3 regions of the Streptomyces sp. NPDC059371 genome follow, and region 2 is predicted to be linked to each of the others. Evidence: riboswitches for the same ligand, from Rfam matches in the RefSeq annotation. Region 2 holds a riboswitch; each other region holds the start of a gene.
The links. Region 2 has a riboswitch for thiamine pyrophosphate ahead of ACFXGX_RS30150 (thiamine ABC transporter substrate binding subunit). Riboswitches for the same ligand answer to the same signal wherever they lie in the genome.
Positions count from the first base shown of each region.

Region 1: another riboswitch for thiamine pyrophosphate. It lies ahead of thiC (phosphomethylpyrimidine synthase ThiC); the one in region 2 lies ahead of ACFXGX_RS30150 (thiamine ABC transporter substrate binding subunit).
Region 3: another riboswitch for thiamine pyrophosphate. It lies ahead of thiO (glycine oxidase ThiO); the one in region 2 lies ahead of ACFXGX_RS30150 (thiamine ABC transporter substrate binding subunit).

Region 1 is NZ_JBHYXD010000010.1:23,729-33,512, reverse strand. It holds gene ACFXGX_RS08570 (IclR family transcriptional regulator) at 1-680, shown strand, start outside; gene ACFXGX_RS08565 (SsgA family sporulation/cell division regulator) at 782-1,219, shown strand; gene ACFXGX_RS08560 (YibE/F family protein) at 1,302-2,819, opposite strand; TPP riboswitch at 2,891-3,047, shown strand; gene thiC (phosphomethylpyrimidine synthase ThiC) at 3,040-4,860, shown strand; gene ACFXGX_RS08550 (VOC family protein) at 4,918-5,313, opposite strand; gene ACFXGX_RS08545 (DUF1801 domain-containing protein) at 5,310-5,672, opposite strand; gene ACFXGX_RS08540 (LysR family transcriptional regulator) at 5,881-6,825, shown strand; gene ACFXGX_RS08535 (VWA domain-containing protein) at 6,822-8,372, shown strand; gene ACFXGX_RS08530 (hypothetical protein) at 8,547-9,410, opposite strand; gene ACFXGX_RS08525 (metallophosphoesterase) at 9,591-9,784, opposite strand, start outside.
Region 2 is NZ_JBHYXD010000069.1:37,485-47,268, forward strand. It holds gene ACFXGX_RS30120 (ArsI/CadI family heavy metal resistance metalloenzyme) at 1-400, shown strand, start outside; gene ACFXGX_RS30125 (NmrA family NAD(P)-binding protein) at 730-1,632, opposite strand; gene ACFXGX_RS30130 (hypothetical protein) at 1,812-1,997, opposite strand; gene ACFXGX_RS30135 (MFS transporter) at 1,994-3,691, opposite strand; gene ACFXGX_RS30140 (TetR/AcrR family transcriptional regulator) at 3,832-4,425, shown strand; gene rlmN (23S rRNA (adenine(2503)-C(2))-methyltransferase RlmN) at 4,588-5,694, shown strand; TPP riboswitch at 5,775-5,880, shown strand; gene ACFXGX_RS30150 (thiamine ABC transporter substrate binding subunit) at 5,957-7,054, shown strand; gene ACFXGX_RS30155 (ABC transporter permease) at 7,030-8,781, shown strand; gene ACFXGX_RS30160 (ABC transporter ATP-binding protein) at 8,782-9,784, shown strand, end outside.
Region 3 is NZ_JBHYXD010000005.1:150,930-160,713, reverse strand. It holds gene ACFXGX_RS05225 (phytoene desaturase family protein) at 1-618, shown strand, start outside; gene ACFXGX_RS05220 (hypothetical protein) at 680-1,717, opposite strand; gene metF (methylenetetrahydrofolate reductase [NAD(P)H]) at 1,775-2,698, opposite strand; gene thiE (thiamine phosphate synthase) at 2,846-3,505, opposite strand; gene ACFXGX_RS05205 (Rv2175c family DNA-binding protein) at 3,597-3,968, opposite strand; gene ACFXGX_RS05200 (NAD(P)/FAD-dependent oxidoreductase) at 4,034-5,272, opposite strand; gene ACFXGX_RS05195 (hypothetical protein) at 5,305-5,682, opposite strand; TPP riboswitch at 5,735-5,847, shown strand; gene thiO (glycine oxidase ThiO) at 5,845-7,011, shown strand; gene thiS (sulfur carrier protein ThiS) at 7,008-7,208, shown strand; gene ACFXGX_RS05180 (thiazole synthase) at 7,212-8,006, shown strand; gene pknB (Stk1 family PASTA domain-containing Ser/Thr kinase) at 8,282-9,784, shown strand, end outside.

The sequences.
Region 1 (9,784 bases), on a different contig from region 2:
AGGGCGCCCCCGCCAAACAGCTCGCCCGGGAGGCCGGACTGGCGTTGCCGACCGCGTACCACCTGTTGCGCACCCTGGTCCACGAGGGCTATCTGCGGCGTGACAGGGGGCTGTTCTTCCTCGGCGAGGCAGCCGAGCGGCTCGGCAGCAGCGGAGCCCGGCAGAAACGTCGCAGCACCGTGCGGGACACCCTCGAGCACTGGCGCGACGCGATCGGCGCACCCGTGTACTACGCGGTCTACCGCGAGGGTGAGATCGAGGTCACGTGTGTCGTCGACACCCCGGCGAGCCCCGCCGTCGAGGAGTGGGCCGACTTCCGAGAGACCGGGCACGCCCACGCGGTCGGTCAGTGCCTGCTGGCCCAGTTGGACGACAAGTCCCGGCGTGACCACCTCGACCGCTACCCGGTGCGGGCGCTCACCCCGTACACGGTGCGTGACGAGGACCGTCTGCTGCGCCGGCTGGAACGGACGGGCCGGATGGAACCGGTGATCGAGCGGCAGGAGTACGCGCTGGGCACGGTCTGCGCCGCGATCCCGGTCACGGCGGGCAGTTCGGCCGCCGTCGTGGCCTTCTCCCTCCCGTCCCACCAGGGCGACCGCCTGATCCCCACGGCACGGAGACTCCAGAGCGAGGTGGGCCGCCTGCTAGGAACACTCGCCATCTCTATCAGTATCTGAAAACTCACTCCTTGTAATTAGGCATGCACGTTGAGCAAGATTTCCAGCAGTGTCAGGTGGGACGACTGCTGGCCAGTCGACAGCAAACGACGGGGTAGGCGATGCGTGAGTCGGTGCAGGCAGAGGTCATGATGAGCTTCCTCGTGTCCGAGGAGCTGTGCTTCCGCATTCCTGTCGAGCTGCGATACGAGACCTGTGATCCGTACGCGGTGCGGCTGACCTTCCACTTGCCCGGCGACGCGCCGGTGACCTGGGCGTTCGGACGGGAACTGCTCATCGACGGGGTGGGCAGGCCCTGCGGTGACGGCGATGTGCACATCGCTCCGGCCGACCCGGAGGCCCTCGGAGAGGTGCTGATCCGGCTTCAGGTCGGCGGTGATCACGCGCTGTTCCGGTCCGGGACCGCGCCGCTCGTCGCGTTCCTCGACCGGACGGACCGGCTCGTGCCGCTCGGGCAGGAACGCTCTCTCGAGGGTTTCGACACATCCCTCGACGCGGTGCTCGACCGCATCCTCTCGGAGGAGCAGAGCGCGGGCTGACGCACCGGTCGGCCCGGAGCGGAGGAACGCTTCCTCACGAGGGCCGCCGGTGCAGGATGGTTTCAGCGCCACCTGGGACGGGTCAGTGCTTGCGGCGACGCCCCTTGCCGCTCCGTGCCGGGGTCCTGTCGGCCGCGGGCTGCGCGGGGACGGGCGCGCCGCCCTCGCGGTCCGCCGCGACCACCAGGGCGGCCAGCGCGGTCGTCACCGGCACCGCGGCGACCAGACCGATCGATCCGACGAGTGTCCGCACGATCTCCTCGGCGACCAGTTCGCTGTTGGCGACGGTGTCCACGCTGCTCTGCGCGATCGAGAAGAGCAGCAGCAGCGGCAGGGCGGCGCCCGCGTAGGCCAGGACGAGCGTGTTGACGACCGACGCGATGTGGTCGCGGCCGATACGGATACCCGCCCGGTACAGACCGCGCCGGCCCATCGTGGGGTTCGCCTCGTGCAGTTCCCAGACCGCGGACGTCTGCGTCACCGTCACGTCGTCCAGGACACCGAGCGAACCGATGATGACGCCGGCCAGCAGCAGGCCGCTCATGTCGATGGACGGGTACAGGCCGTGGATCAGGCCGGTGCTGTCGTCGGTGTTGCCGGTCAGCACAGCCCAGTCGATGAAGAACGAGCCGAGGAAACCGATCAGCACCAGGGAGAGCAGGGTGCCGACCACCGCCACGGACGTCCGGGCCGACAGACCGTGACACATGTAGAGCGCGATCAGCATGATCGCGCTGGACCCGACGACGGCCACGAGCAGCGGGTTCGAGCCCTGCAGGATCGCGGGCAGGATGAAGAAGTTCAGGATCACGAAGCTGATGGCCAGGGCGACCAGCGCCATGATGCCGCGCATCCTGCCGATCACCACGACGACCACCGCGAAGATCACGGCGAGCAGCGTCAGGGGCAGCTTCCGGTTCGCGTCCGTGACGGAGTACTGGAGGTCCTTGGGGGCGGACGGCTCGTACGCGACAACGACCTTCTCGCTCTGGTGCAACTGCCGTGACTGGTCCGGCTGGACGATCTCGGTGAACGTGCGGCCCTTGTCCTTTCCGGTGTCGATCCGGACGGTCGCCTTCTTGCACTCCCCCGAGGCCCGGCTCTGAGCCGAGGCACCCCCGGTGGCGGAGGCGTCGCCCGCCGAGGTCCCGGAGGAGGCGTTCACGGACTTGCAGTCCAGCTGGTCGATCTTCGTGACCGTCGCCTGCTGGGTCTGCCGGTCGAAGCCGACACCGGTGCGCTCGTGGGCCGGCGCGCCGCCGGGCCACAGGAGCACGAGACCCGCCACGACCGCCGCCGCGAAGGGGATCAGTACCGCGGCGATGACCTTGCGCAGATGTTTGGAGACCGGCGCCGCGGGACCGTGGCTGTGGGAATGCCCGTGCCCGGCGCCCGCGGGCTCGCTGTGCCCGCGGCGGGAACCCGGCTCGTGCCCGTCGCCCGAACCGTGATGATCACCGTCCGGTCCGTGCCCATGTCCGTTCCCCTGCTCATGCTGGTGCTCGGGGCCGGTGCCGGAGCCATGTCCGCGGCCGCCGTCGGAGCCGGGACGGCGCGGTGGCTCGGAGGGGGGAAACGAGTGCTGCCGGGTCGTCGTCACCGCCCGATCATCGCAAGAACGTCAAGGGCCCTCTGTTCACCGCGCCAAATATGACGCTAGCGTGGAGGCACCTTTGCACACGCGGGAGCTCGGAGCACCGGGCTGAGAGGACGCTGACCTCCGTCTTCGCGATGTTTCACATGAAACATCGGCGATCGGAAGCCGCTGCGTCGACCGCTGAACCTGTTACCGGGTAATGCCGGCGTAGGGAGTAGGTCAGATGACCGACAAGGATGTACGCATGCCTGCCTCCGGACGGACGGACGGGGCTTCGCCGCCGTCTCCGGACGGCCAGGACAGGCAGTCCATCGGCTGGCACAAGGCGTACGTCGAGGGCACACGCCCCGATCTGCGGGTGCCGGTCCGCCAGGTGCACCTCACCAACGGGCAGTCCGTGACGCTGTACGACACGTCCGGCCCGTACACCGATCCGACCGTCGACACCGATGTGCGCAGGGGGCTGGCGCCGCTGCGTGAGAGCTGGATCATCGGGCGCGGAGACACCGAGGAGTACGCGGGCCGTCCCGTTCGCCCCGAGGACGACGGGATCAAGCACACGTCCCCGCGCGGAGGGCTGCGCAACCTCGACGCGGTCTTCCCCGGCCGGCCGCGTCAGCCACGCCGTGGGCGGCCCGGCCGGGCGGTCACCCAACTGGCCTACGCGCGACGCGGGGAGATCACGCCCGAGATGGAGTTCGTGGCGCTCCGCGAGAACGTCGACCCCGAGGTCGTACGGGAGGAGATCGCCGCGGGCCGGGCGGTGCTGCCCGTGAACGTCAACCATCCGGAGATCGAGCCGATGATCATCGGTAAACGGTTCCTGGTGAAGGTCAACGCCAACATCGGCAATTCCGCGGTGACTTCCTCCATCGAGGAGGAGGTGGAGAAGATGACCTGGGCGACCCGCTGGGGCGCCGACACGGTCATGGACCTGTCCACCGGTCGCAACATCCACACCACCCGTGAATGGGTGCTGCGCAACTCCCCCGTACCCATCGGCACCGTGCCGCTCTATCAGGCGCTGGAGAAGGTCGACGGCCGTGCCGAGGAGCTGACCTGGGAGATCTACAAGGACACCGTCATCGAACAGGCCGAGCAGGGCGTGGACTACATGACGGTCCACGCGGGTGTGCGCCTGGCGTACGTGCCGCTCACCGCGAACCGCAAGACCGGCATCGTCTCGCGCGGCGGCTCGATCATGGCCGCCTGGTGCCTCGCGCACCACAAGGAGTCGTTCCTGTACGAGAACTTCGAGGAGCTCTGCGAGATCCTCGCCGCGTACGACGTCACCTACTCGCTCGGCGACGGGCTGCGGCCGGGGTCCATCGCGGACGCCAACGACGCCGCGCAATTCGCCGAGTTGAGGACGCTCGGGGAACTCAACGCGGTCGCGAAGCGTTTTCAGGTACAGACGATGATCGAAGGCCCGGGACACGTCCCGATGCACAAGATCAAGGAGAACATCGACCTTCAGCAGGAGATCTGTGATGAAGCTCCGTTCTATACCCTCGGCCCGCTGACGACGGACGTCGCGCCGGCGTACGACCACATCACTTCCGGCATCGGTGCCGCGATGATCGCCTGGTGGGGCACGGCCATGCTCTGCTACGTCACGCCCAAGGAGCACTTGGGCCTGCCCGATCGTGACGACGTCAAGACCGGCGTCATCACCTACAAGATCGCCGCCCACGCGGCCGACCTCGCCAAGGGGCACCCGGGTGCGCAGGAGTGGGATGACGCGCTCTCCGACGCCCGCTTCGAGTTCCGGTGGGAGGACCAGTTCAACCTGGCTCTCGACCCGGACACGGCGCGGGAGTTCCACGACCAGACACTGCCGGCCGAGCCCGCCAAGACGGCCCACTTCTGCTCCATGTGCGGGCCGAAGTTCTGCTCGATGAAGATCAGCCAGGACATCAACGAGCGGTTCGGCGGTGAAGCGGCCGACGGTGCCTCCGCCGCGGAGATCTCCGAGGGCATGCTTCAGAAGTCCCGGGAGTTCGCGGAGGCCGGCAACCGCGTGTACCTGCCGCTGGCCGACTGAGCCGGCCCACGGGGGCGCGGTCCGGGGATCACACCCGGACCGCGGTCCCCGGCCCGGTCACGGTGTGACGTCCTGCGGGTACCAGCGCAGTTCGACGGTGTTGCCGTCCGGGTCCCGGACATAGACCGACGTCGCGGTGCCACGCGCGCCGAAGCGTTCCACGGGCCCTTCGAGCACGGTGAAGGATCCCGACGCGATGACCCGGTCCCAGTCCAGCGGTTCCACGGTGAGACAGATGTGGTCGACGTTGGACCCCTCAGGGGCATGGGCGATCAGATCGATGATGGTTTCCGCGGTGACCCTCACCGACGGGAACGGGGCCTGCCCGAGACGCCATTCGGCGACGCGTACGGGTTCCAGGCCGAGAAGCCCGGTGTAGAAGTCCAGGGACCGTTCGACGTCCTCCACCTTGAGGACCAGGTGGTCGAAGGCCTTCACGCGCAGGGTGGTCATGTCGTCTCCAGGGCGACGGCGTGGCGAAGCCACGCGCTGAACAGGTCGGGGTCGATCTCTTCGGTACGGCCGAGCTTCACCGAGGCCATCCGGCGGGCTCCGGCGACGAGCCGGCCCGATGGGTCGGTCACGTCCTGGCCGCGCCACAGGCCGAAGGTGACGTAGGACGGGTAGGCCTTGAGCAGACAGACCGGGGTCCGGCCCGGCTTGTCCCCGAGGCTCCAGGTGGGATGGCCGTGCCACATCGCGCCGGAGTCGTCGGGGAGGACCGAGTCGATGACGTGCCCGACCCTCTCGCCGATGTCGCGCAGCGGGCCGTCGAGCCCGTTCAGGTGGGCGGTGATGTCCGCGGAAGCCATGGGTTTCCCATTCGGAGAGGGTGTGATCGGTGTGGCGGACGCGGTGGGCGGAGCCGGGCACGGAGGCGCCGTGTGCTCGGCCGGCCTGGGGACTGTTCGGCTCCCTCCCGCGGCCGGGTGGACGCCTTCTACGATCCGCCGCGGGACGGACGCCATCAAGGCATGATCGCTGTACGACCGTTGAGCCAGATTTAACGCTGGGGGGTTCATGCTGGAGCGACTGGAGATCGAGACCTTTCTGACGCTGTCCGAGGAGCTGCACTTCGGCAGGACCGCCGAGCGGCTGCTGATCACCACCGGGCGGGTCAGCCAGGTGATCAAGACGCTGGAGCGCAGAGTCGGCGGCCTGCTGTTCGAACGCACCAGCCGTTCGGTCCGGCTCACCCCGATCGGCCGGCAGCTCGCGGACGACCTGGCACCCCTCGTCGCCGGGATCGAAGCCGCGCTGGGAAGGGCGGCCGACGCAAGCCGGGGGATCACCGGAGAGCTGCGGGCCGCCTTCCTCGGTGAGTGGACGGCGCCCGCGCTTCTCAGAGCGGTCGCCCTGTTCGGTGAGCGTCACCCGGACTGCCGGGTCGACGTGCGGGAGGTCCAGCTCTCCAACTCCCGTGCGAGTCTGCTGGACGGTTCGGTCGATGTGCTCCTCGCTTCGTTCCCCTTCGACGGAATGGCCCGCGGACCCGCCCTGCTGCGGGAGGAACGGGTCCTGGCGGTCGCGGCCGGTCATCCGCTGGCCGGCGAGGAACGGCTGTCCCTGGAGGTGCTCGCGGAGCACCCCGTGGTGCAGTACCCCGCGGTGACCTCGGCGGCGTTCAAGCGGGACCGCACACCGGACCACACCCCTTCGGGCAGACCCGTCCCGAAGGGCCCGGTCGGCGGTTCGTTCTCCGAGATGCTGACCCTGGTCGCTATGGGCCGGGGCGTCCTCCCGGTCGGGGAGCACTCGCGGCAGTACTACCCCCGGCCCGACATCGCCTACGTGCCTCTTCACGACGCCCGGCCGATCGAACGGGGACTGGTGTGGAGGGAGAGCAACACCACCGAGCGTTTGCGTGAGTTCGTCCGGGCCGCGTCGGACGCGGCCGGCTCTTCTCGCGCGCGGGCGTATCGGTCGGATCCACCGACGGCTTCTCCAGGGAGACTGGGCGCATGACACCGACATCGATGAGCAAGGGTGCCAACCTTCCCGTTGCCGCGCAGGAGGTGCGGGTCGTACTCGGCTGGTCCGGGGGTCCTGGCGCGCCGGACGCCGATGCCTCGGCGCTGCTGCTGCGCGCGGACGGGCGGGTGCGCGACGACGGTGACTTCGTCTTCTACAACCAGCCCCGGCATGCCTCCGGCGCCGTGCGCCACTCGGGCAAGCGGCGGGAGGGCGACGGAACGACGGACACCGTCGAGGTGGATCTGCGCGCCCTGGAGCCCGAGATCCAGCGGGTGGTCCTGGGCGCCTCGGCCGACGGGGGCACCTTCGGTGAGCTGTCGGGTCTGAAGCTGAGGCTGCTCGACGCCGGAACCGGCGAGGAACTGGCGTTCTTCGAGATGGAGGCGACGACGGAGACCGCCTTCATCGGAGGCGAGCTGTATCTGCGGGGCGGTCGGTGGAAGTTCCGCGCGGTGGGCCAGGGGTATGCGTCCGGACTCGCGGGCCTGGCGACGGACTTCGGGATCAGCGTGGACGAGGAGCCGGGCGCTTCCGGGAGTACGGACGCGAGAAGCTCGGCCCCCGGAACCGCCTCACCGGCACCGGCACTCCCGTCGGCAACGAATCCGCCGCCGGCACCGGCGTTCCCGAGCGTTCCCGTCCCCCCGTCGCCTCCGTCGGCACCGGCACCCCCACAGGCCCCCGCGGCCCCGCCGGCCCCCGTGCCCCCGGCCGCACCCGTCCCGTCGGTACCCCCGGTGCCCCAGGCGCCCCCGGGTCCCGGCTTGGCTCCTCGTCTCGTCAAGGGAGAGGAGCGGTTGCCCGTGGACATGCGCAAGCGGCTCTCCCTGCGCAAGGAGCAGGTGGCGGTCAGTCTGCGCAAGCACGGTGCCGTGGGCGTCAGGGCCCGCGTCATCCTGGTCCTGGACGCTTCCGGCTCCATGTCGTTCCTGTACTCCAAGGGCGTCGTGGCCGATGTCGTGGAGCGGATGGCCGCGGTGGCGGCCCAGCTGGACGACGACGGGGAGATGCAGGCGTGGACCTTCGCGTCGAACCCGGCACGGCTGCCGGACCTCGCCCTGGGCGATCTGCCGGAGTGGCTGGAGCACCATGTCCGGGTCGGTGAACTGACCTTGTTCCGGCGGAAGAAGCCGAAGAAGGGCCTGCTGCCCGGCCAGGTGGACATGCGGGCGGTGGGCATCCAGAACGAGGAGCAGAAGGTGATCGCCGAGGTCCGGGCGTTCGTCCGCGCGAACCCGGCCCCAGATCCCACGCTGGTGCTCTTCTTCTCCGACGGCGGTGTCTATCGCAACAAGGAGATCGAGAAGGAGCTGCGGGAGGCGGTGGAAGAGCCGGTCTTCTGGCAGTTCGTCGGACTGGGGCGCTCCGACTACGGCGTTCTGGAGAGGTTCGACACCCTGCCGGGCCGGCGCGTCGACAACGTGGGCTTCTTCGCGGTCGACGACATCAGCGACGTACCGGATCCGGAGCTCTACGACCGGCTGCTGTCCGAGTTCCCGTCGTGGATGAAGGAGGCGCGTCGGCTGGGCATCGTCTGAGACAGCCCTATAGACGGCGGAGGGAGCCCGCGGGACGCCGTCGACGCATCCCGGGGCAGCCGTGAGAGCCCGCTCGTACCGGTGGCCGGAAAGAGCCCCACCGGCAAGGGTGTGCGGGCCCGCGCACCCGCGCGGGCCCTCTCCTGCCTCGGACCCGGCCGTCGGCCGGCCGGGTCACTCGGGCTGGTGTTCCGGTCCTCCGAAGTCCGGGCTGGAGAAGTCCGGGCTGGAGAAGCTCGGGCGCGGGCCCGCCGCGGGCCCGCCGTCGGGACTGCTGAACCCCGGCCGGCCGTACCCGAGGTGGGGCATGCGGCTCGGGGCCGGTGCGGGGCGGCTCAGTGCCGCCGAGCCCGGGTCCGCGAGGGCTTCCCGGAGGAACGGCATGATGCCGCGCTCCAGCAGGGCGTCACGCCAGGCCTCCTTGGCCCGGGCGACCTGTCCGGTCAGCTCGTCACCCGCTCCCGCGTGGAGGGAGGACGAACCGTTGCGCAGGGCGGTCAGCAGCAGTCCGGCCGCGGCGACCAGAATGGCGGCCGCCGTGACCGCGCCGAAGACCCATCCGGTGGTCAGAAGGGTTCTGGCGATGGTCGGCTCGGGATCGAGCATCCTCAGGACGTAGCCCACGAGCAGGAATATGGCCGCGGCTGTCCCGGCGAGGACGGGGGCGAGCACCGCGACGACGGCGACCGCCCCGGCCCCGGCGGTCTCGGTGACCTCCCCCACGGTGGCGGCGAGCCCCATAGCGGTCGTGCCCGGCTCCGTGGAGCCGGCTTCCTCGCTCATGGCCGGGGCGGGCCGCACCGGCCGGCGCAGTTCGCTGCGGACCTTCACGTAGTGCGCGTACTCGTCCGACGCGGCCGTCGTGATGAGGGCCGTGGCGTTGAGCGCCATGGTGCGCAGTTGTTCGAGGTTGAGCCGCTGGCCGACAGCGGCGAGTTCCGGGCGGTGTGGTGCGGAGCGCAGCGCCTCATCGAGGATCCGCTCGTATTCCTGGCGGTCCTCGCTCAGCAGGTGCTGCGGAACGCTGTTCATCTGCATCCCCCGATGCTCCGTAGGGCTGGTGGCTCGCACGCTGACGAGCCGTTGGGCAGAAACGGAGGGGAGCCTGCTACGGATAAGCCGATGGTAGAGCGGCGACGGCACGCCGTGACAGGGGGTTTCCAGAAATTGGCCCCTGTCCGGAGTGGTCCGTCGGCCGGACGCCTGCCCGGTGAACGCTCAGATATCCAGCGGAAGTTGTTGGACCAGCAGCTTTCCGGCCATGGTCACTCCACCGTCCATCGCGATGGCCAGACCGTCGGCGTAGACGTGCGGTCCTTCGATGACGGGACCCGCTCCGGCCTCGCCGTCCTCCGGGCCCACCTCGCCCAGAAGGTAGGGAATGGGGCTGTGGCCGTGGACGACGCGGGTGC
Region 2 (9,784 bases):
CGAACCCGCCAAGCGGCGCGAGGGCTACGCCAACTTCGCCATCACCGAGCCCCCGCTCAAGCTCGTCCTGATCGAGGGCGGCCCCGGCGAGGAGACCCGGCTCGACCACCTCGGCGTCGAGGTCGAGTCCACCGACCAGGTCGTCGCGGCAACCACTCGCCTCAAGGACGCCGGCCTGGCCACCTTCGAGGAGAACGACACCTCCTGCTGCTACGCCCTCCAGGACAAGGTGTGGGTGCACGGCCCCGGTAAGGAGCCGTGGGAGGTGTACGTGGTCAAGGCCGACGCCGGCACACTCGGCAAGAGCGCCGCCCCGGCCACGACCGGCGACGGCTGCCGCACCAGCCAGGTCTCCGAGGAAACCGCCCCCGCAGCGGCCGGGTGCGCCTGCGGACAATGAGCCGAACGGTCCGACCGACGTCCACGCGGGGCCGGGCATCGGCGGCCTGGGCTCGGAGGAGCACGCGTCACCGTCTTACGAGGATCCCGCCCGTGACCGCCCCCACCCACCACCGGCCGGGGCCGGTGGTATTGATCGGCGACACTGGTTACGCCATGCCCAAGCCCGGAGAACTGTCCGGCACCTTTCCGCCGGCTCCGGCGCCTTGCCACCGGTTCTGTCCGGCGCCACTGAGACAGCGAATCCGAGCGAGGTCGGTGGAGTCCCCATGGGCGAGGCAAGTCGGCGAACGCCGCACATCGCGCTCTCCCCCGGCTGTCGGACGCGGCTCAGCCCAGGTAGAAGTCCCTGCGGGCCGCCACGAACGCCTCGATCGACTGGGCGGGGATGCCCGTCACGCGCTTGACGCCGTCGGTCGTGCGGTCGTAACGGTTGTCCCGGTGCAGCTGGGCCATGGTGGCGATGTGCTGTTCGACGTGCGGCGGCATCCCCAGCTTCGGGAGCTGTGCTTCCCACCTCTCCGGGGGCACGTCCACGTAGGACACCGGTCGCCCCAGCGCCCGCGAGAATTCCGCGGCCAGCTCCGTCATGTCGACCGAGCGCGGCCCGGTCAGCTCGTAGACCTGTCCGATGTGCGGAGCCGGGTCGCGGAGCACGGCGGCGATGACCCTGGCGACGTCGTCCACGGCGACCGGCGAGGTGCGTCCGGTGCCGAACGGCAGCGCGATCGTGCCGTTTTCCTGAATCGACCGTGCCGCCATCGTGGTGAACAGCGGAGTGTCCAGGAACGCCGTCGGCCGGATGTGCACCACGGGCAGACCCGACCAGTCGAAGACCTGCTCCGCCAGCCAGTGCAGCCGCTGCTGATGCGACTCTTCGGTGCTGGTGGCGGTCATCTGCGACACCGTCATCTGCGACAGGTCGACCAAGGCCTCCAGCTTCCCGTACTCCCTCGCAACGGAGGCCACCACGGTCGCTGCCAGCAGGTGGTCCGGCGACACGCGCATCGCGAAGTACATCCGCGCCACGCCTTGCAGCGCGGCCGCTACCGTATCGGGCCGGGTCAGGTCACCGATGACGACCTCCGCGCCGAGCGTCCGCAGCTCAGCCGCACGCTCGTCCTCGCGACGGACCATGAAACGCACCGGCACATCCTGAGCACGCAAGTGCTCGAAGACCGTACGGCCCACGCCGCCGGCACCGGGGATAAGAACAAGGTTGTCGGCAACCATCAGTCGATCTCCTTCGGAGTCATGGAATATCTGAGTTGAGGTGTGATCAGCGTGTCAGCGGAGCTGTCAGCAAGGCGTTGGCCCCGGAGACGTCACCGCTGATCCGGGTGGCGATTTCACAGGGGTCTCCAGTGCTGCCGGTGGTTCGGCGACTGCCGGGCAGAGGAGGTCAGCGGCACCTAGGCCGGCACAGGCCTCACCCGCGCGGGCGCACTCCTGCCCTCCATGGTGAGCCCGCCTGTAGTGGCGCCCTCATCGAGCAGCCGAAGCACGATCTCGATGACGACGGTGTCGGCGGTGGCACTGCGGGGACGTCCCCGGCAGGCGGTCGCCTCCGGTGTCTCGCGGGGATGGTTCGTGATCACCGTCGGGCTCCCGCGGTCCGGCGCTGGGACCTGTCACCACCGGCGGCCACGGCGGCGTCCTTGCCCGGCAGGAAGACCAGCACGACGACCGCGCCGACCAGGGCGACGGCCGCCGATCCTATTGCGGTGATGTGCATGGCATGAATGAAGGCGTCGTGAGCGGGCTGCACCAGCACCTTGCCGGCCGGTCCCAGCTTCTCGGCGACGGACAGGGTCGCCTGGACGGATTCACCTGCGGCGTGCCGGTCGGAGGCGGGCAGCACGCCCAGGTGGCCGTCGATGCCGCTGCGGTAACTGGTGGACAGCAACGCCCCCAGCACGGCGACCCCCAAGGCTCCGCCGACCTGCCGGAAGGTGTTGTTGATCGCGGATCCGGAGCCGGCCTTCTCCCGCGGCAACGACGACATGATCATGACGGTGGCGGGCGGCATCACATGCGCCATCCCCGTGCCCATCAGGAAGAACAGCACCTCCAGCACCCAGATGGGGGTGTCCTGGCCGAGCAGCACGAAGCCGGCGAAGGCCACGGCGGTCAGGACGAGGCCGCCGGCGCACACGGCTCGGGCACCGAAGCGGTCGACGACCAGCCGGGCCCGCGGGGCGAAGAACATCTGGGACGCGGCCAGCGGCAGCACGAGCAGACCGGACTGCAGGACGCTGTAGCCGCGCACGCTCTGGTTGTAGAAGACGCTGAAGAACGTGACGCCCGTGAGGGCGAAGAAGACCAGGCCGATGGCGGCGACGGACGCGGAGAACCGCCGGTTGCGGAACCAGGTGACGTCGAGGGCCGGATGGTCGCTGCTGCGCTGATGGACGACGAAGACCCCGAGGACCGCCAGGCCGGCCACGATCGGGCCCCAGGACTGGGCCACAGTGAAGTCGCCCTCCTGGCCGCCCTTGATGATGCCGTAGATCAGCGAGACCAGGCCCAGGACCGAGAGCACGACGCCGACCGGGTCGAGCTTGCCGGGCTTGGGGTTCTTCGAGTCGGGGACGATCGCGACCATCGCGACCATCGCGGCGACCACGATGGGCACGTTGACCAGGAAGACCGAGCCCCACCAGAAGTGCTGCAGCAGGATGCCGCCGGTGATGGGGCCGAGGGCAATGGCGAAACCGACCACACTGGTCCAGATGCCGATGGCCTTGGGCTGCTCCTCGCGCTCGAAGACGTTCATGATGATCGCGAGGGTGGCGGGCAGGATGAAGGCGCCGCCGAAGCCCATCACGGCGCGGAAGCCGATGAGCTGCCCGGGGGAGGCCGACGACGCGGACAGCGCCGATCCCGCGCCGAACACCAGCATGCCGAAGAGGAGCACCTTCTTGCGGCCGAGCCGGTCACCGAGCAGACCCGCGGTGAAGAGCAGTCCGGCGAAGACCAGCGTGTAGGAGTTGATCGCCCACTCCAGCTGGCTCTGGGTGGAGCCGAGTCCGGTCGGAGCGGGTTGGGCGATGGTCTTCGTCGCCACGTTGAGGATCGAGTTGTCCAGCATCACCACCAGGAGGCTGGAACAGAGCACGGTCAGGACGGCCCAGCGCCGGCGGTGGACCGACTCGGAAACGCTTCGTCGCTGGGCAGGCGGCACGGGTGGCGTGGGCCCCGCGGGCGTCGAGGAGCCGATGGGGGTGGGTGGTGATGCCACAGGGGGTCTCCAGTGCTGTCGGTCGTTCTGCGATCGCGGGTCGGAGGACATCGGCCTCAGACGGTGGGAGGCGGCGCAAGGCCCCGCTCGACCTGTCGGGCGATCTCATCGGTACCTAATAGATGTCGGTAATAATCTAAACTGAGGCTAGGATAGATGGCAAGTGACATCCATTTGAGGAGAGTGATTCCATGGGCCGCGTGTCCCTGGCGCAAGCACAGGAGAACCGGCGACGCGTCGTAGCCACCGCCTCCCGGATGTTCCGCGAGAAAGGCACCGCGGTCAGCGTCGCCGACCTGATGAAGGCCGCCGGGCTCACCCATGGCGGGTTCTACAAGCAGTTCGCCTCCAAGGAGGACCTGGTCGACGAGGCCATCGCCCACGCCTTCGCCGAGCAGGCGGCGCACTCGGCCGTGGCGCTCGAGGATCACGAGGCGCACGAGGCCGCCCGCCGGACGCTGATCGAGGACTACCTCTCGGTCTGGCACCGCGATCACGCCGGGGAGGGCTGCCCCGTCTCCGGATTCGCCGCTGACCTGGGGCGCGAGCCCGACCAGGCCGCCCGCGCCCGCCACGTCTACATCGACGGGGTACGGAACCGCGCCGCTCGGCTGGCCACCGGCGACGACGACGGCATGGCCCAGTTCTGCACCATGGTCGGTGCTCTCGTCCTCGCCCGCGCCACCCGGGGCAACCCGCTCTCCGAAGAACTGCTGGAGGCCGCGCGCACGGCTCTCACCGAGAGCGGCACCGGGCAGTCCGAACCGCAGCAGCGCACGGACTGACCGGGGGCCGGCTGACGGCGCCGGCCGGCACGTACAGCGACCGCTGGGCCGTCTCTGGGCCGTGAAGCGTTGACCAAGGGTGACAGGGGACACCGGAGGGTGACAGGCCCCTCGCCCATCCGACCTGGGCGGGGCCAAACGATCTGCGACACTGGTTACGCCATGCCTAAGCCCGGAGAACTCACCTTTGTCTCGCCGCGCGGAGCCAAGAAGCCGCCGCGGCACCTTGCCGATCTCACGCCTGCCGAGCGCAAAGAGGCGGTTGCCGCGATCGGTGAGAAGCCGTTTCGTGCCAAGCAGCTCTCGCAGCACTACTTCGCCCGGTACGCGCACGACCCCGCCGAGTGGACGGACATCCCGGCCGCCTCGCGCGGCAAGCTCCAGGAAGCGCTGCTTCCCGAGCTGATGACGGTCGTGCGGCACCTGTCGACCGACCAGGACACCACCCGCAAGACCCTGTGGCGGCTCTTCGACGGCACGCTCGTCGAGTCCGTGCTCATGCGCTACCCGGACCGGGTGACCATGTGCATCAGTTCGCAGGCGGGCTGCGGGATGAACTGCCCGTTCTGCGCCACCGGACAGGCCGGCCTCGACCGGAACCTGTCGACCGGCGAGATCGTGCACCAGATCGTCGACGGGATGCGGGCGCTGCGTGACGGCGAGATCCCCGGGGGTCCGGCGCGGCTGAGCAACATCGTCTTCATGGGGATGGGCGAGCCGCTCGCCAACTACAAGCGGGTGGTCGGCTCGATCCGCGCCCTCACCGACCCCGAGCCGGACGGGCTGGGGCTGTCGCAGCGCGGTATCACCGTCTCGACGGTCGGTCTGGTTCCCGCGATCAACCGGTTCGCGGACGAGGGCTTCAAGTGCCGGCTCGCGATCTCCCTGCACGCCCCGGACGACGAACTGCGTGACACCCTCGTCCCCGTGAACACACGGTGGCAGGTGCGCGAGGTGCTCGACGCCGGCTGGGGATACGCGGACCGGTCCGGACGCCGTCTGTCCATCGAGTACGCGCTGATCCGCGACATCAACGACCAGGCCTGGCGGGGCGACCGGCTCGGCCGGATGCTCAAGGGCAAGCCCGTGCACGTCAACCTCATCCCGCTGAACCCGACCCCGGGCTCGAAGTGGACCGCGTCGCGGCCCGAGGACGAGAAGGCGTTCGTCGAGGCGATCGCCGCCCACGGCGTCACGGTCACCGTCCGGGACACCCGGGGCCAGGAGATCGACGGGGCGTGTGGTCAGCTCGCCGCGACCGAGCGGTAGTCTGAACCGAGTCGGTCTGTTTCGTCATCTTCGTCGTTCGATGTCGTCATAGCCCGGCATCTTCACCGTCCGACATCTTCATATTCCGACAGGGGAGCGCCACAGCGCTGAGAGTGCGGGACAGACCGCAGACCCTCTGAACCTTGCCCAGGTCATTCTGGGTAGGAAGTTCGGTCATTACTCAAGCTGTTGCGCCCTGCCCGGGAACCGTCAGAGGTCCCGGGCAGGGCCGCGTCTCTTCCTGGTCACCCAGGAGGAATCAGTGATCAACAACACCAGCGGCGGCAGACGGCTCGCGGTCACGGCCGTCGGGCTCGGCCTCGTCGCGCTGCCCGTGCTGTCCGCGTGCGGCTCGTCCGACGCCACCGGCTCGGGCGACTCGAAGACGATCACGCTCGTCAGCCACGACTCGTGGCTCGTGTCGAAGAACGTCCTGGCGGACTTCGAGAAGCGGTCCGGCTACAAGGTCCGCGTCCTCAAGGACGGCGACGCCGGGCAGGCCGTGAACAAGGCCATCCTGACCAAGGACAACCCCCAGGGCGACGTCCTCTTCGGCGTCGACAACACCCTGCTCTCCCGCGCGCTCGACAACGGGCTCTTCCAGCCGTACGAGGCCAAGGGCGCGGACCAGGTCCTGCCGGAGTACCGGACCGACCAGGACAAGCACCGGGTCACGCCCGTCGACACGGGCGACATCTGCGTCAACTACGACAAGGCCTGGTTCAGCAAGCACAAGCTGGCCCCGCCGCGGTCCTTCGACGACCTGGCCAAGCCCGCGTACAAGAACCTCCTGGTCACCGAGAACGCCGCCACCTCCTCGCCCGGCCTCGGCTTCCTGCTCGGGTCCGCCGCGCACTACGGCGACGAGAACTGGCAGGGCTACTGGAAGAAGCTCAAGGCCAACGGCGTCAAGGTCGTGGACGGCTGGGAGCAGGCCTACAACGAGGAGTTCTCGGGGTCCGCCGGCGGCAGGAAGGCCAAGGCAGACCGGCCGCTCGTCGTCTCGTACGCCTCCTCGCCGCCCGCCGAGGTCATCTACGGCGACCCGAAGCCCGCCACGGCCCCGACCGGCGTCGCGGACGGCACCTGCTTCCGGCAGGTCGAGTACGCGGGCCTGCTCAGCAACGCCAAGAACGCCAAGGGCGGCAAGGCGCTCCTGGACTTCCTGCTCACCAAGGAGTTCCAGGAGGACATGCCGCTCAACATGTTCGTCTACCCGGTCCGTGAGGGCGCGCGGGTACCGGCCGAGTTCACCCGGTACGGTCCGCAGGCCGAGCATCCCCAGACCCTGGCGTCCGCGAAGATCGCCGCCGACCGCGACCAGTGGGTCAAGTCGTGGACCTCGCTCGTACTGAAGTAGCCGCCGACGGGACGGTGAAGGCCGGCGGTCCCGAGAGGACCGCCGGACCGGCCGGGCCCGGCGGGCGGGACCGCGCCGACCGGACTCCGCGCCCGGCCTGCGGACAGAACGCGGCGCGGTTCGCCCTGATGGCGCTGCCCGTCGTGTTCTTCGCGCTCTTCTTCGCCTATCCCGTCGCCGCGATCGTCTCGCGCGGGCTCCATACGGACGGCGGCTGGCAACTGGGCCGCGTCTGGGACGTCGCGACCCGCCCCGACATCCGGCACGTGCTGTGGTTCACCACCTGGCAGGCGCTCGCCTCGACGGCGCTCACGCTGCTGGTCGCGCTCCCCGGCGCGTACGTCTTCGCGCGCTTCGACTTCCGCGGCAAACGGATTCTCCGGGCCGTGGTGACGGTGCCCTTCGTCCTTCCGACCGTGGTCGTCGGCACGGCGTTCCTCGCGCTGGTCGGCCGGGGCGGACTGCTCGACGAGCTGTGGGGCGTACGCCTGGACAGCACCGTGTGGGCCATCCTCCTCGCGCACGTCTTCTTCAACTACGCCGTGGTCGTACGGACCGTCGGCGGGCTCTGGTCGCAGCTCGACCCGCGCCAGGAGGAGGCCGCACGCATGCTCGGGGCCTCGCGCCTGGCGGCCTGGCGCAGGGTGACGCTGCCCGCGCTCGGACCCGCCGTGGCCGCCGCCGCCCTCATGGTCTTCCTCTTCACCTTCACCTCGTTCGGCGTGGTGCAGATCCTCGGCGGCCCGACCTTCTCGACCCTCGAAGTCGAGATCTACCGGCAGACCTCCGAGATCTTCGACCTCACGACGGCGGCCGTGCTGACGATCGTCCAGTTCGTCGCCGTCGGCGCGATCCTCGCCGTGCACGCGGCGACCGTACGCCGACGGGAGACCGCCCTGCGTCTGGTGGCCCCGGACACCACCGCGCGCCGGCCCCGCGGCGGCGGACAGTGGGCGCTCCTCGCGGGCGTGCTCGTGAGCATCGCGGTGCTGCTCGTGCTGCCGCTCGCGGTCCTCGTCCAGCGGTCCCTCGACGCCCCGGGACTCGGCTACTACCGGGCCCTGGCCGACGACGACGGAGGCGTCTTCCTCGTCGCCCCGATCGAGGCGGTCGGCAACTCCCTGGAGTACGCGCTCGCCGCCACCGCCATCGCCGTGCTGATCGGCGGTCTGGCCGCGGCCGCCCTCACCCGGCGCGCCGGCCGGCTGATGCGGGGCTTCGACGCACTGCTGATGCTGCCGCTCGGCGTCTCCGCGGTGACCGTGGGCTTCGGGTTCCTGATCGCCCTGGACGAGCCGCCGCTCGACCTGCGCGCGAGCTGGATCCTCGTGCCGCTGGCACAGGCGCTGGTCGGCGTCCCCTTCGTCGTACGGACCATGCTGCCCGTGCTGCGCGCGGTGGACGGGCGGCTGCGGGAGGCCGCGGCCGTCCTCGGGGCGTCGCCGTGGCGGGTGTGGCGCGAGGTCGATCTTCCGATGGTGCGGCGGGCCCTGCTGATCGCGGCCGGTTTCGCCTTCGCCGTCTCCCTCGGGGAGTTCGGCGCGACCGTCTTCATCGCACGGCCCGACAACCCGACTCTCCCGGTCGCGGTGGCCCGGCTGCTCGGGCGCGCGGGCGATCTCAACTACGGCCAGGCGATGGCCCTTTCGACGATCCTGATGGTGGTGTGCGCGGTGGCTCTGCTGCTGTTGGAGCGGGTACGGACCGACCGGACCGGGGAGTTCTAGATGCTGCTGAGCCTGCAGGGCGCGACCGTACGCTTCGGCGGGCGGGCCGTGCTCGACACCGTCGACCTCGATGTCGCCGAACACGAGATCGTCTGCGTGCTGGGGCCGAGCGGCAGCGGCAAGTCCACGCTGCTGCGGACGGTGGCCGGACTTCAGCCGCTGGACGCGGGCCGGGTCGTGCTGGACGGACAGGACCAGGGGGGTGTTCCCGCGCACAAGCGGGGCGTCGGCCTGATGTTCCAGGACCACCAGCTCTTCCCGCAGCGGGATGTTGGCGGCAACGTGGCCTTCGGGCTGCGGATGCACGGCACGTCGAAGAGCGGGCAGGCGGCCAGGGTGGGGGAACTGCTCGACCTCGTCGGTCTGCCCGGAGCCCGCGACCGTGCCGTCGCCTCGCTCTCCGGCGGCGAACAGCAGCGCGTGGCGCTGGCCCGCGCCCTGGCCCCGAGCCCCCGGCTGCTGATGCTCGACGAACCGCTCGGCCAGCTCGACCGCTCGCTGCGCGAGCGGCTCGTCGTCGAGCTGCGTCAGCTCTTCGGCGCGCTGGGCACGACCGTGCTCGCGGTCACGCACGACCAGGGCGAGGCCTTCGCGCTCGCCGACCGGGTCGTGGTGATGCGCGACGGGCGGATCGCCCAGACCGGCACGCCCCTCGATGTCTGGCAGCAGCCCGCGGACGCCTTCGTGGCCCGCTTCCTCGGCTTCGACAACGTGGTCGAGGCGACGGTGGGCGCCGGTGCCGCCGACACCCCGTGGGGCAAGGTCCCCGTGCCCGAGGGCGCCCCCCAGGGGCCCGGAACGCTCCTCGTACGGCCCGCCGGTGTGCGGCTCACGGCCGCGGCGGACGGGCTGCGCTGCACGGTCGCCGCACGCACCTTCCGGGGCACGCACGTCGCCGTGCGGCTGCAGCCGGAGGGCGCGCCCGCGCTGGAGGCGGCGTGCGCGCTGCGGGACGCGCCGGAGCCCGGGGACGTGGTCGGGGTGGAGTTCGACGCGGGCGAGG
Region 3 (9,784 bases), on a different contig from region 2:
CTCGTCGCCGGGCCCGCGCTCCGGGGCGGTGACGAGGTGTCGCCGTGGCCCGCCGCGTCCAGCCGGCTGACGCTGCTGCTCGCGCTGCGCGGCGGACGGCCCGCCGGGACGGCGCACCGCACGGTGGTCCACTCGGCCGACCGCGACGGCGAGCTGGCCCGGCTCTTCGGGGATCGCCCGGGGGTGCCCGCCGCGCCGACCGTCGTGGTGACCCGTCCGGACGATCCGGCGCTCGTCCCGGACGCGGAGCACGAGGCGGTCACGCTGACCGTCACGGTCCCGTCCGGCGCCCAGGTGTCGCAGGAGGACGTGGAGCGGGTTCTCGACGCCGCCGAGCGGGCCCTGCCGGGTCTGCGCGACCGGCTCCTGTGGCACGAGGTCCGCACCCCGGCCGACATCGCGGAGGCGACCGGTGTGGAGGGCGGCGCGGTTCCGGCGCCGGCGCTCGCGGCGGCGGACGGCCGGCTGCTGCATCCGTCGAACACGACGCGGGTCCGGGGACTCTTCGCGGCCGGGGGCTGGGCGCATCCCGGCGGCGGTCTGCCGCACGCCGGCATGTCGGGCGCTCTGGTGACCGGGCTGATCGTGGAAGGGCCGGAGTTCCAGGGCTCGCAGTGAACGGTCCGGCGGCGGGCGGCAGTCGGCGGCGTGGGAAGCCCCTCAGCCGCTGTCCCGTCGGTCAGTAGCGGTACTGCTCGTCGTACCCGGCGTTGCCGTTGCCATTGCCGTTGCCCTGGTAGGGGTACTGCTGCTGCTCGGGCGGGAGTTCGCCGCCGTACTCGTCGGTGCGCTGCTGCGGCACCCAGACGCCGCCGGCCGGGGTCTCGCCGCCGTACGTGCCGGTGGCGTACTGGTCCTGGCCGTAGTTCTGCTGCTGCTGCTGTGCGTAACCCTGGTCGCCGCCGTTGTAGGCGCTCTGGTCGTACGAGCCGTTCTGGTAGGTCTGCTGGCCGGTGTACGGGTCCGTGTAGCCGGCGTACTGCTGCTGGCCGTAGCCGTACTGCTGCTGGTCGTAGCCCGTGTAGCCGTCGTACGCGTAGGCCTGCTGGTTCTGGCCCGTCGCGTAGGCCTGCTGGTTCTCGCCCGTGGCGTAGGCCTGCTGGTTCTGACCGGTCGAGTAGGCCTGCTGGTCCTGGGACGGGGACGCGCCCGCGTAGGACTGGTCGGTGGCGGCGGCGTACGCGCCGGAGTCGTAGACCCCGTAGGAGCCGGTGTCCTCGGGCAGCGGCTGCGGCTCGTACACCGAGGTCGTCTCGGCGGCCGCGGGCTCGGCCGGCTCCGGGGGCGCGAACCGGTCGGACGGGGCGGGCGTGAAGACGTCGTCCTCGTCGGCGTACTGGTCCTCGCGCCGGTAGGCGGCCACCTCGACCTCGTCGATGTCGGCGTTCTCCTCCGCCTCGTCGGCGTCCTCCGGCTCACCGCGGCGGCGCTTGCTCAGCTTGCCGGGCTTGTCCTCCACACCGGGGCCCTTGATGGCCCAGCCCTGGGCGAAGCCCTGGCGGAACGACAGCGTCACATACGTCTGGCCGACCGTGAAGGCGGCCGCGCCCAGGCCGATGACGACGACCGAGTGCATCAGGACGCCGAGGACCACACCGAGGAAGCCGACGAAGGCGAGCAGACGGAAGCGAAGTCGCGCCTTGTACTGCAGCAGCACCTCGCCGAGCAGCCACAGCGCGACAATGCCGAATGCCAGATAGAGGACCGTCAAGCCCATGTACGCCCCCTCTCCCAGTGGCCGCTACGCAGTGTGTCGTACGCGGGTGCGACCGGTCTAGGCCTGCTGCGGGTGATGCAGGCCCAGATTCTCGTAGATTTCCAGCGTCGCGGTGGAGTTGTTGAGCGTGATGAAGTGCAGCCCGGGGACACCCTCGGTCAGCAGCCTCGCACAGAACTCCGTCGCGAACTCGATCCCAATGGAGCGTACAGCCGCCGGATCGTCTTTGACTGTGAGGATCCGCTCTTTCAGGACGTCCGGGAACGAAGCATTGGAGAGTTTGGGCAGCCGTTCCAACATCTTCACACTTGTCACGGGCATGACTTCAGGGATGACCGGCGTCGCGCAGCCCGCCGCGTCGACGCGGTCGCGCAGGCGGAGGTAGGACTCCGGCTGGAAGAACATCTGGGTGATCGCGTAGTCGGCGCCGGCGCGGCACTTGTCGACGAAGTGGGAGACGTCCAGATCCCACTCCGTGGACCGGGGGTGCATCTCCGGGAAGGCCGCCACCCCGACGCAGAAGTCTCCGGATTCCTTGATGAGGCGCACCAGTTCGGCCGCGTAGGCCAGACCCTGGGGGTGGGGGACCCACTCGCCCATGGGGTCCCCGGGCGGGTCGCCGCGCACGGCGAGCATGTTGCGGATGCCCGCGTCCGCGTACTGCCCGATGATGTTGCGCAGCTCCGCGATCGAGTGATTGACCGCGGTGAGGTGCGCGACCGGGGTGAGGGTCGTGTCGAGGACGATCTGCTCGGTCTCCTTGACCGTGCCGGCCCGCGTGGAGCCGCCGGCTCCGTAGGTCACGGAGACGAAGTCCGGGGCCACGGCCTCGACCCGGCGCAGGGCGTTCCACAGGTTCCGCTCGCCCTTGGGGGTCTTCGGCGCCGAGAACTCGAAGGAAAAGGTCTGTTTGCCGGTCGCGAGCATGTCGCGCACGGTGCGAGCGCGATCAGTCCTGGTGGAAGCAGATCCGAGGGCCATACCCGCAGGTTAGCCAGAGGGCGTCGGTCACCCAACCGAACCGCTGACTTTTGTCCGATCTGTCGATTTCTTGTCCACCCCTCGGACAGCGGCCCCGCCGGGCCCTCGGACGGCGGCCCGCCGGAAAACCTCCGTGGCGGCCGGGCCTCAGACCTCCCGCAGCCGCTTCGCGAACTCGGCCGCCGCCGCGCCCGGGTCGTCCGCCTCGGTGATCGCCCTCACGACGACGACACGGCGGGCGCCGGCTTCGAGCACCTCGTCGAGCCGGCCGAGGTCGATGCCGCCGATCGCGAACCAGGGACGGTCGGTGCCGAGGGCCGCCGTGCCGCGGACCAGGCCGAGGCCGGGTGCGTGGCGGCCGGGCTTGGTGGGGGTGGGCCAGCAGGGGCCGGTGCAGAAGTAGTCCACACCCTCCTGGACGGCGGCGGCAGCGGCTTCGGCCTCGGAGTGCGTGGAACGGCCGACGATCACCTCGTCGCCGAGGATCGCGCGGGCCGCGGGAACCGGGAGGTCGCCCTGGCCCAGGTGCAGGACGTCGGCGCGGGCCGCGTGCGCCACGTCCGCCCGGTCGTTGACCGCGAGAAGCCTGCCGTGTCGGGCGCAGGCGTCCGCGAAGACCTTCAGGTGCTCCAGCTCCTCCCCCGCCTCCATGCCCTTGTCGCGGAGCTGCACGATGTCGACGCCGCCCGCCAGGACCGCGTCGAGGAACTCGGCGAGGTCACCCTGACGCCTGCGGGCGTCGGTGCACAGATAGACACGGGCGTCGGCCAGGCGGCCCCGTGCGGTCGTGGCGGCGTTCTCGGGCATGCGTGGGTCCCCCGTTTGTCGGTGCGCGGGGAGTGCGGCGGCCGGGATGGTCCCGCCGCCGCGCTCCCCGTGCCGGACGGTCGCGTTCAGGTCAGACGGCGAGCGCCTGGGCGCGGCGCTTCACCTCCGTGCCGCGATTCTCGCTCAGAGCCTGCGCGGGGGTACCGGGCAGGCTCGGGTCGGGGGTGAAGAGCCACTCCAGGGCCTCTTCGTCGGAGAAGCCGTCGTCCCTCAGGAGCGTCAGGGTGCCGGCCAGGCCCTTGACGACCTTCTGTTCGTCCGCGTCGATGAAGTCGGCGGGGACGTGCAGCGCGCGGTTCTCACCACGGCGTACGGCGATGAGCTGGCCGTCCTTGACCAGCTGCCGGACGCGCGTCACCTCGACGCCGAACTGTTCGGCGATGTCGGGGAGGGTGAGCCAGGCGGGGACGAGAGCATCGATCTTTGCGTCAATCTCGGTCACGGGACAAGCCTGCCATCCCGGACCGACAGCCGGAAGCCGAGGGCGTCCGACCCGGGGTGACGGGATCAGGCCGTGGCGCCCTTCAGCGGCCTCGACGGGTTCGCGAGCAGCACCGGATCCATCGTGACGCCCGCCTCGATCAGCCTGCGGCCCTGGGCGAGATCCCTCGGGCGGCCCACCGCCAGGAGGGCGACGAGCCGCGTCTCGCGGAGCCAGCACACCGACCAGGAGGCGCCCGAGGGGTCGCCGCGCCACACCAGGGTGTCGGCGGGCGCGTGGTGGCCGACGTACTGCACGAAACGGCCGAACTGCTCGGACCAGAAGTACGGCACGGGGTCGTAGGCCGCGGGCGTCTCTCCGACGATGTTCAGGGCGACCGTGCGCGGGCCCTGGAGGGCGTTGTCCCAGTGATGGACGAGGAGGCGTTCCTCGTAGCGGCCGGACGGGAAGGAGGCGCAGTCGCCGACCGCGTAGACGTCCGGCAGGGAGGTGCGCAGATGGTCGTCGGCGACGATCTCGCGGTGGGCGCCGAGCTCGATGCCGGAGCCGGCGATCCAGGCGGTGGCGGGCCGCGCGCCGATCCCGACCACGACGGCGTCCGCGGGCACCCGGGAGCCGTCGTCCAGGATCACCGCGCCGGGTTCGACGCGCTCCACGCGCGCGCCGGTGCGCAGCGAGGCCCCGCTGTCCGCGTACCAGGCGGCCATCGGGGCGGCCACCTCGGGCGGCAGCGCCCCGGCGAGCGGCCGGTCGGCGGCTTCGACGACGGTGACCGCGCAGCCCGCCTCGCGCGCCGCCGTGGCGAACTCGGCGCCGATCCAGCCCGCTCCGACCACCACGATGTCGTGCTGCCGGGTGAGTACGGGACGCAGCCGGTCGGCGTCGTCCAGGGTGCGCAGCAGATGCACGCCGGGCACGTCTTCGGCGCCGGGGAGCCGGATCGGTTCGGCGCCGGTGGCGACGACCAGGACGTCGTACGGGACGGATCCCGCGTCCGTGTCCAGTTCGTGGTCCCCGGGGCGCACGCCGTGCGCCTCGCTGCCCAGCCGGAGGTCGATGTCCAGGGCCTCGAAGTCGATGTCGAAGGCGGAGCCCTCGGACTTGCCGAGCAGGACGGCCTTGGACAGCGGCGGCCGGTCGTAGGGCTGATGCGGCTCCGCGCCGATCAGCGTGACGGTGCCCGTGAAGCCCTGTTCGCGCAGGGCGACCGCGGTCTGCACCCCGGCCATGCCCGCGCCCACCACGACGACCCGTCGTGCCGTGCGCCTGTGCGACGGGGACTGTGCCTGCGTCTGATCGCTCACCTGATCACCATAGACACGTGACGATTCGTCAGTCAGCGGACGTGCTCGGTGACCTGTTGCACACGGCCGGTCGCGCGCGGTTCCTCCACCACGCTCGTCCCGGCGCCCGGCTGCGACTCCCACGTCCAGGTCTCCTCCAACCGCACCCGGCCGTCGGGCAGTTCCACGACGAGGGACACGCAGTGGCCCGACGCGGTGGTCCCGTCCCGCTTGAGCTGCACGTACCGGAAGTCGAGGCGGTCACCCTCGCGGGTGCCGACGAGATGTCCGCGGACGACGTCGCCGCCGGCGTAGTCGGCCCAGACCACGCCGTCCTCCTCGTGATAGGTGAACCGGGTGCGGGTGCCCACCTGGCCCGGGGCCTGGTCGGCGACGGGGGCGAGCACGAGGCCGTCGAGCGGTCGCGCCATGGGCGGAGGCTCCCTTACTGAGACGGACGGAGGCGGGCTAGGGTGGCCAACGTAAAGCACTCGCGGGAGCCCGGACGTACCGGGCTGAGAGGGAGGCTGGGCGGCCTCCGACCGTACGAACCTGATCCGGGTCATGCCGGCGAAGGGAGGGGCTGGACGCCCATGCCGTCTGCACGTTCGTCGGACGTCCTCGTCGTCGGGGGCGGGATCATCGGTCTGGTGACGGCCTGGCGGGCCGCGCAGCGCGGGTTCACGACCGCGCTCGTGGACCCCGAGCCGGGCGGTGGCGCCGCACAGGTCGCGGCCGGGATGCTGGCCGCCGTCACCGAGCTGCACTTCGGCGAGGAGACCCTGCTGGGCCTCAACCTCGCCTCCGCGCGCCGCTATCCGGACTTCGCCGCCGAGCTCACCGAGGCGGCCGGACAGGACCTCGGATATCGCCGGAGCGGCACGCTGGCCGTCGCGCTGGACGCCGACGACCGCGCCCATCTGCGGGAACTGCACGCGCTCCAGGTCCGCTCGGGGCTGGAGTCGGAGTGGCTGAGCGGCCGTGAGTGCCGCCGTCTGGAACCGATGCTCGCGCCCGGCGTGCGCGGGGGTCTGCGGGTGGACGGCGACCACCAGATCGACCCGCGGCGCCTCGCCGCCGCCCTGGTCACCGCGTGCGAGCGGGCCGGGGTGACCGTGCACCGGACCTGGGCGGAGCGTCTGAGCGTCGTACGGGAGCGGGCGACCGGTGTCGTCACCACGGACGGCACCGAACTCGCCGCCGACCGGGTGGTGCTGGCCGGGGGCAGCCTCAGCGGGCGCCTGGCGGGCGTCCCCGAGGACGCCGTGCCGCCGGTGCGCCCGGTCAAGGGGCAGGTGCTGCGGCTGACCGTGCCGCGACGGTACGCGCCCTTCCTGAACCGGACCGTGCGGGCCGTGGTGCGCGGCAGCCACGTCTACCTGGTGCCGCGCGAGAACGGCGAACTCGTGGTGGGCGCGACCAGCGAGGAGCTGGGCTGGGACACCACCGTGACGGCGGGCGGCGTGTACGAGCTGCTGCGCGACGCCCACGAGCTGGTCCCCGGGATCACCGAGCTGCCGCTCACCGAGACCCGCGCGGGGCTGCGCCCCGGCTCGCCCGACAACGCCCCGCTGCTCGGCCCGAGCGCCCTGGACGGGCTGCTGCTGGCCACCGGGCACCACCGCAACGGTGTGCTCCTGACGCCCGTGACCGGCGACGTGATGGCCCACGTGCTGACCACCGGCGAACTCCCCGCCGAAGCCCGCCCCTTCACCCCCCTGCGCTTCGGCGCCTCGGCCCTCACGGAGCTGCCGGTATGAACATCGTCGTCAATGGGGAGCGGCGGCTGATCGACGCCGGGACCGCTCTCGACGCGCTCGTCGCGACCCTCACCGTGTCGTCGTCCGGGGTGGCCGCCGCCCTGAACGAGACCGTCGTCCCGCGCGCGCAGTGGCCGTCCACCGCGCTCGCCGAGGGCGACCGCGTCGAAGTCCTCACCGCCGTCCAAGGAGGCTGACCCATGGCAGACGACCCCTTCGTCCTCGGCGGTACGGTCTACGCGTCCCGGCTGATCATGGGGACGGGCGGCGCGCCCAGCCTCGACGTGCTGGAGCGCTCCCTGGTGGCGTCCGGCACGGAGCTGACGACGGTCGCGATGCGGCGCGTGGACGCGTCCGTGCACGGCTCGGTCCTGTCGGTGCTGGCCCGGCTGAACATCCGCGTCCTGCCGAACACGGCCGGCTGCTACACCGCGGGCGAGGCCGTGCTGACGGCCCGTCTGGCGCGCGAGGCGCTGGGCACCGATCTGGTCAAGCTGGAGGTCATCGCCGACGAGCGCACCCTGCTGCCCGATCCGATCGAGCTGCTCGACGCGGCGGAGACGCTGGTCGACGACGGCTTCACCGTGCTGCCGTACACGAACGACGACCCGGTGCTGGCACGGAAGCTGGAGGACGTCGGCTGTGCGGCGATCATGCCGCTCGGCTCGCCCATCGGGTCCGGGCTCGGGATCCGCAACCCGCACAACTTCGAGCTGATCGTCGAGAACGCGCGCGTGCCGGTGATCCTGGACGCGGGAGCGGGCACGGCGTCGGACGCCGCGCTCGCGATGGAGCTGGGGTGCGCGGGGGTGATGCTGGCCTCGGCGGTGACACGGGCGCAGGAGCCCGTGCTGATGGCGGAGGCCATGCGGCACGCGGTGGAGGCGGGTCGTCTGGCGCGGCGGGCGGGGCGCATCCCGCGGCGGCACTTCGCGGCGGCGTCCTCTCCCGTGGAGGGCATGGCGGTGCTGGACCCGGAGCGCCCGGCGTTCTGAGCCCCGGCCCGCCCCGCGTCGGCTTCCCTCCGCCGTCGGCTTCCGCCTGGCGTCGGTTTCCACCAGCCGTCGGTTTCACCAGCCGTCGGTTTCCGGCCGCGTGTGCGGTCGGGTTGTCGCGTTGCGTCCTTGTGGTGACAGACGGCACATGATCGGACATCCGTACGACGAACATATCTTCGTACGCCCGTTGTGCGTCACAGCTCGGATGCAGTCGGACCCCTGAATCGCCCTAACGGGGCGCCGTGACAGTGGTGGCTCGTAGACTCACCTGCGTGGATACGACCCTTCAGGACCCGCTTGTCGGACACGTGCTCGACGGCCGCTATCGCGTCGACGCACGGATCGCGGTCGGCGGGATGGCCACGGTCTACAGGGCCTTGGACACCCGCCTCGACCGCGTGCTCGCGCTCAAGGTGATGCACCCGACGCTGGCCGCCGACGCCTCGTTCGTCGAGCGGTTCATCCGCGAGGCCAAGTCGGTGGCCCGGCTGGCGCACCCGAACGTGGTGCAGGTCTTCGACCAGGGGGCGGAAGGGTCGTACGTCTATCTGGCCATGGAGTACATCGCCGGGTGCACCCTGCGCGACGTGCTGCGCGAGCGCGGCGCCCTGCAGCCGCGGGCCGCGCTCGACATCCTGGAGCCGGTGCTCGCCGCGCTCGGCGCGGCCCACCGCGCCGGGTTCGTGCACCGCGACATGAAGCCGGAGAACGTCCTGATAGGGGATGACGGCCGGGTCAAGGTCGCGGACTTCGGGCTCGTCCGCGCCGTGGACACGGTGACGAGCACGACGGGCGCCGTCCTCGGCACCGTGTCGTACCTCGCCCCCGAGCAGATCGAGCACGGCACCGCCGACACCCGGGTCGACGTCTACGCCTGCGGTGTCGTCCTCTACGAAATGCTCACCGGCGCGAAGCCGCACGCCGCGGACTCCCCCGCCCAGGTGCTCTACCAGCACCTCCACGAGGACGTACCGCCCCCGTCGGCCGTCGTGCCGGGCCTCGCGTACCCGCTCGACGAACTGGTCACCGCGGCCACGGCCCGCAATCCCGAGCTCCGCCCGGCCGACGCGGTGACCCTGCTCGGGCAGGTCCTCGAAGCGCGCGCCGGCCTCACCGCCGGCCAGCTCGACGCGATCCCGCCGGGCGCCCTGTCCGTGGGCCACGACAACGCCGACGACCGTACGAGCGTGATCCCGCGCTCGCTGTCCGTCCCCCGTCTGCTGCCCGTGAACGACGACGACTCCTTCGGCCGGACCAGCCGGTTCGAACAGAGCAGCCCGTTCACGACCGACAGCAGCCCCTTCACCACCGCGCCGGTCCCGCAGCGGACCGCGGGCACGCGGCCGCCGCGGCGCGGGATGCTGCTGGCCATCGCCGCGATCGTGCTGGTGCTCGGTCTCGGCGCCGGTGTCTGGTACATCAACTCGGGCCAGTTCACCAAGGTCCCGCCCGTCCTGGCGAAGACGGAAGCGCAGGCCAGGACCCAGCTCCGGGGCGCCGGGCTCGACGTCAAACAGGTCAAGCACGCCTACAGCGACACCGTGAAGCGGGGCACGGTCATCAGTACCGACCCCAATGTCGGCGAGCGCATCCGCGACAACGACTCCGTGACGCTGACCGTCTCCGACGGCCCCCAGACGGTGAAGGTGCCGGACCTCAAGGGCCTCGCCCTGTTCAAGGCCAAGGAAGTGCTCAAGGGCGACGGGCTCGTCGCGGGCATGGTCACGCGCGAGTTCAGCCAGGACGTGACGAAGGGCTTCGTGATCGGTACGGAT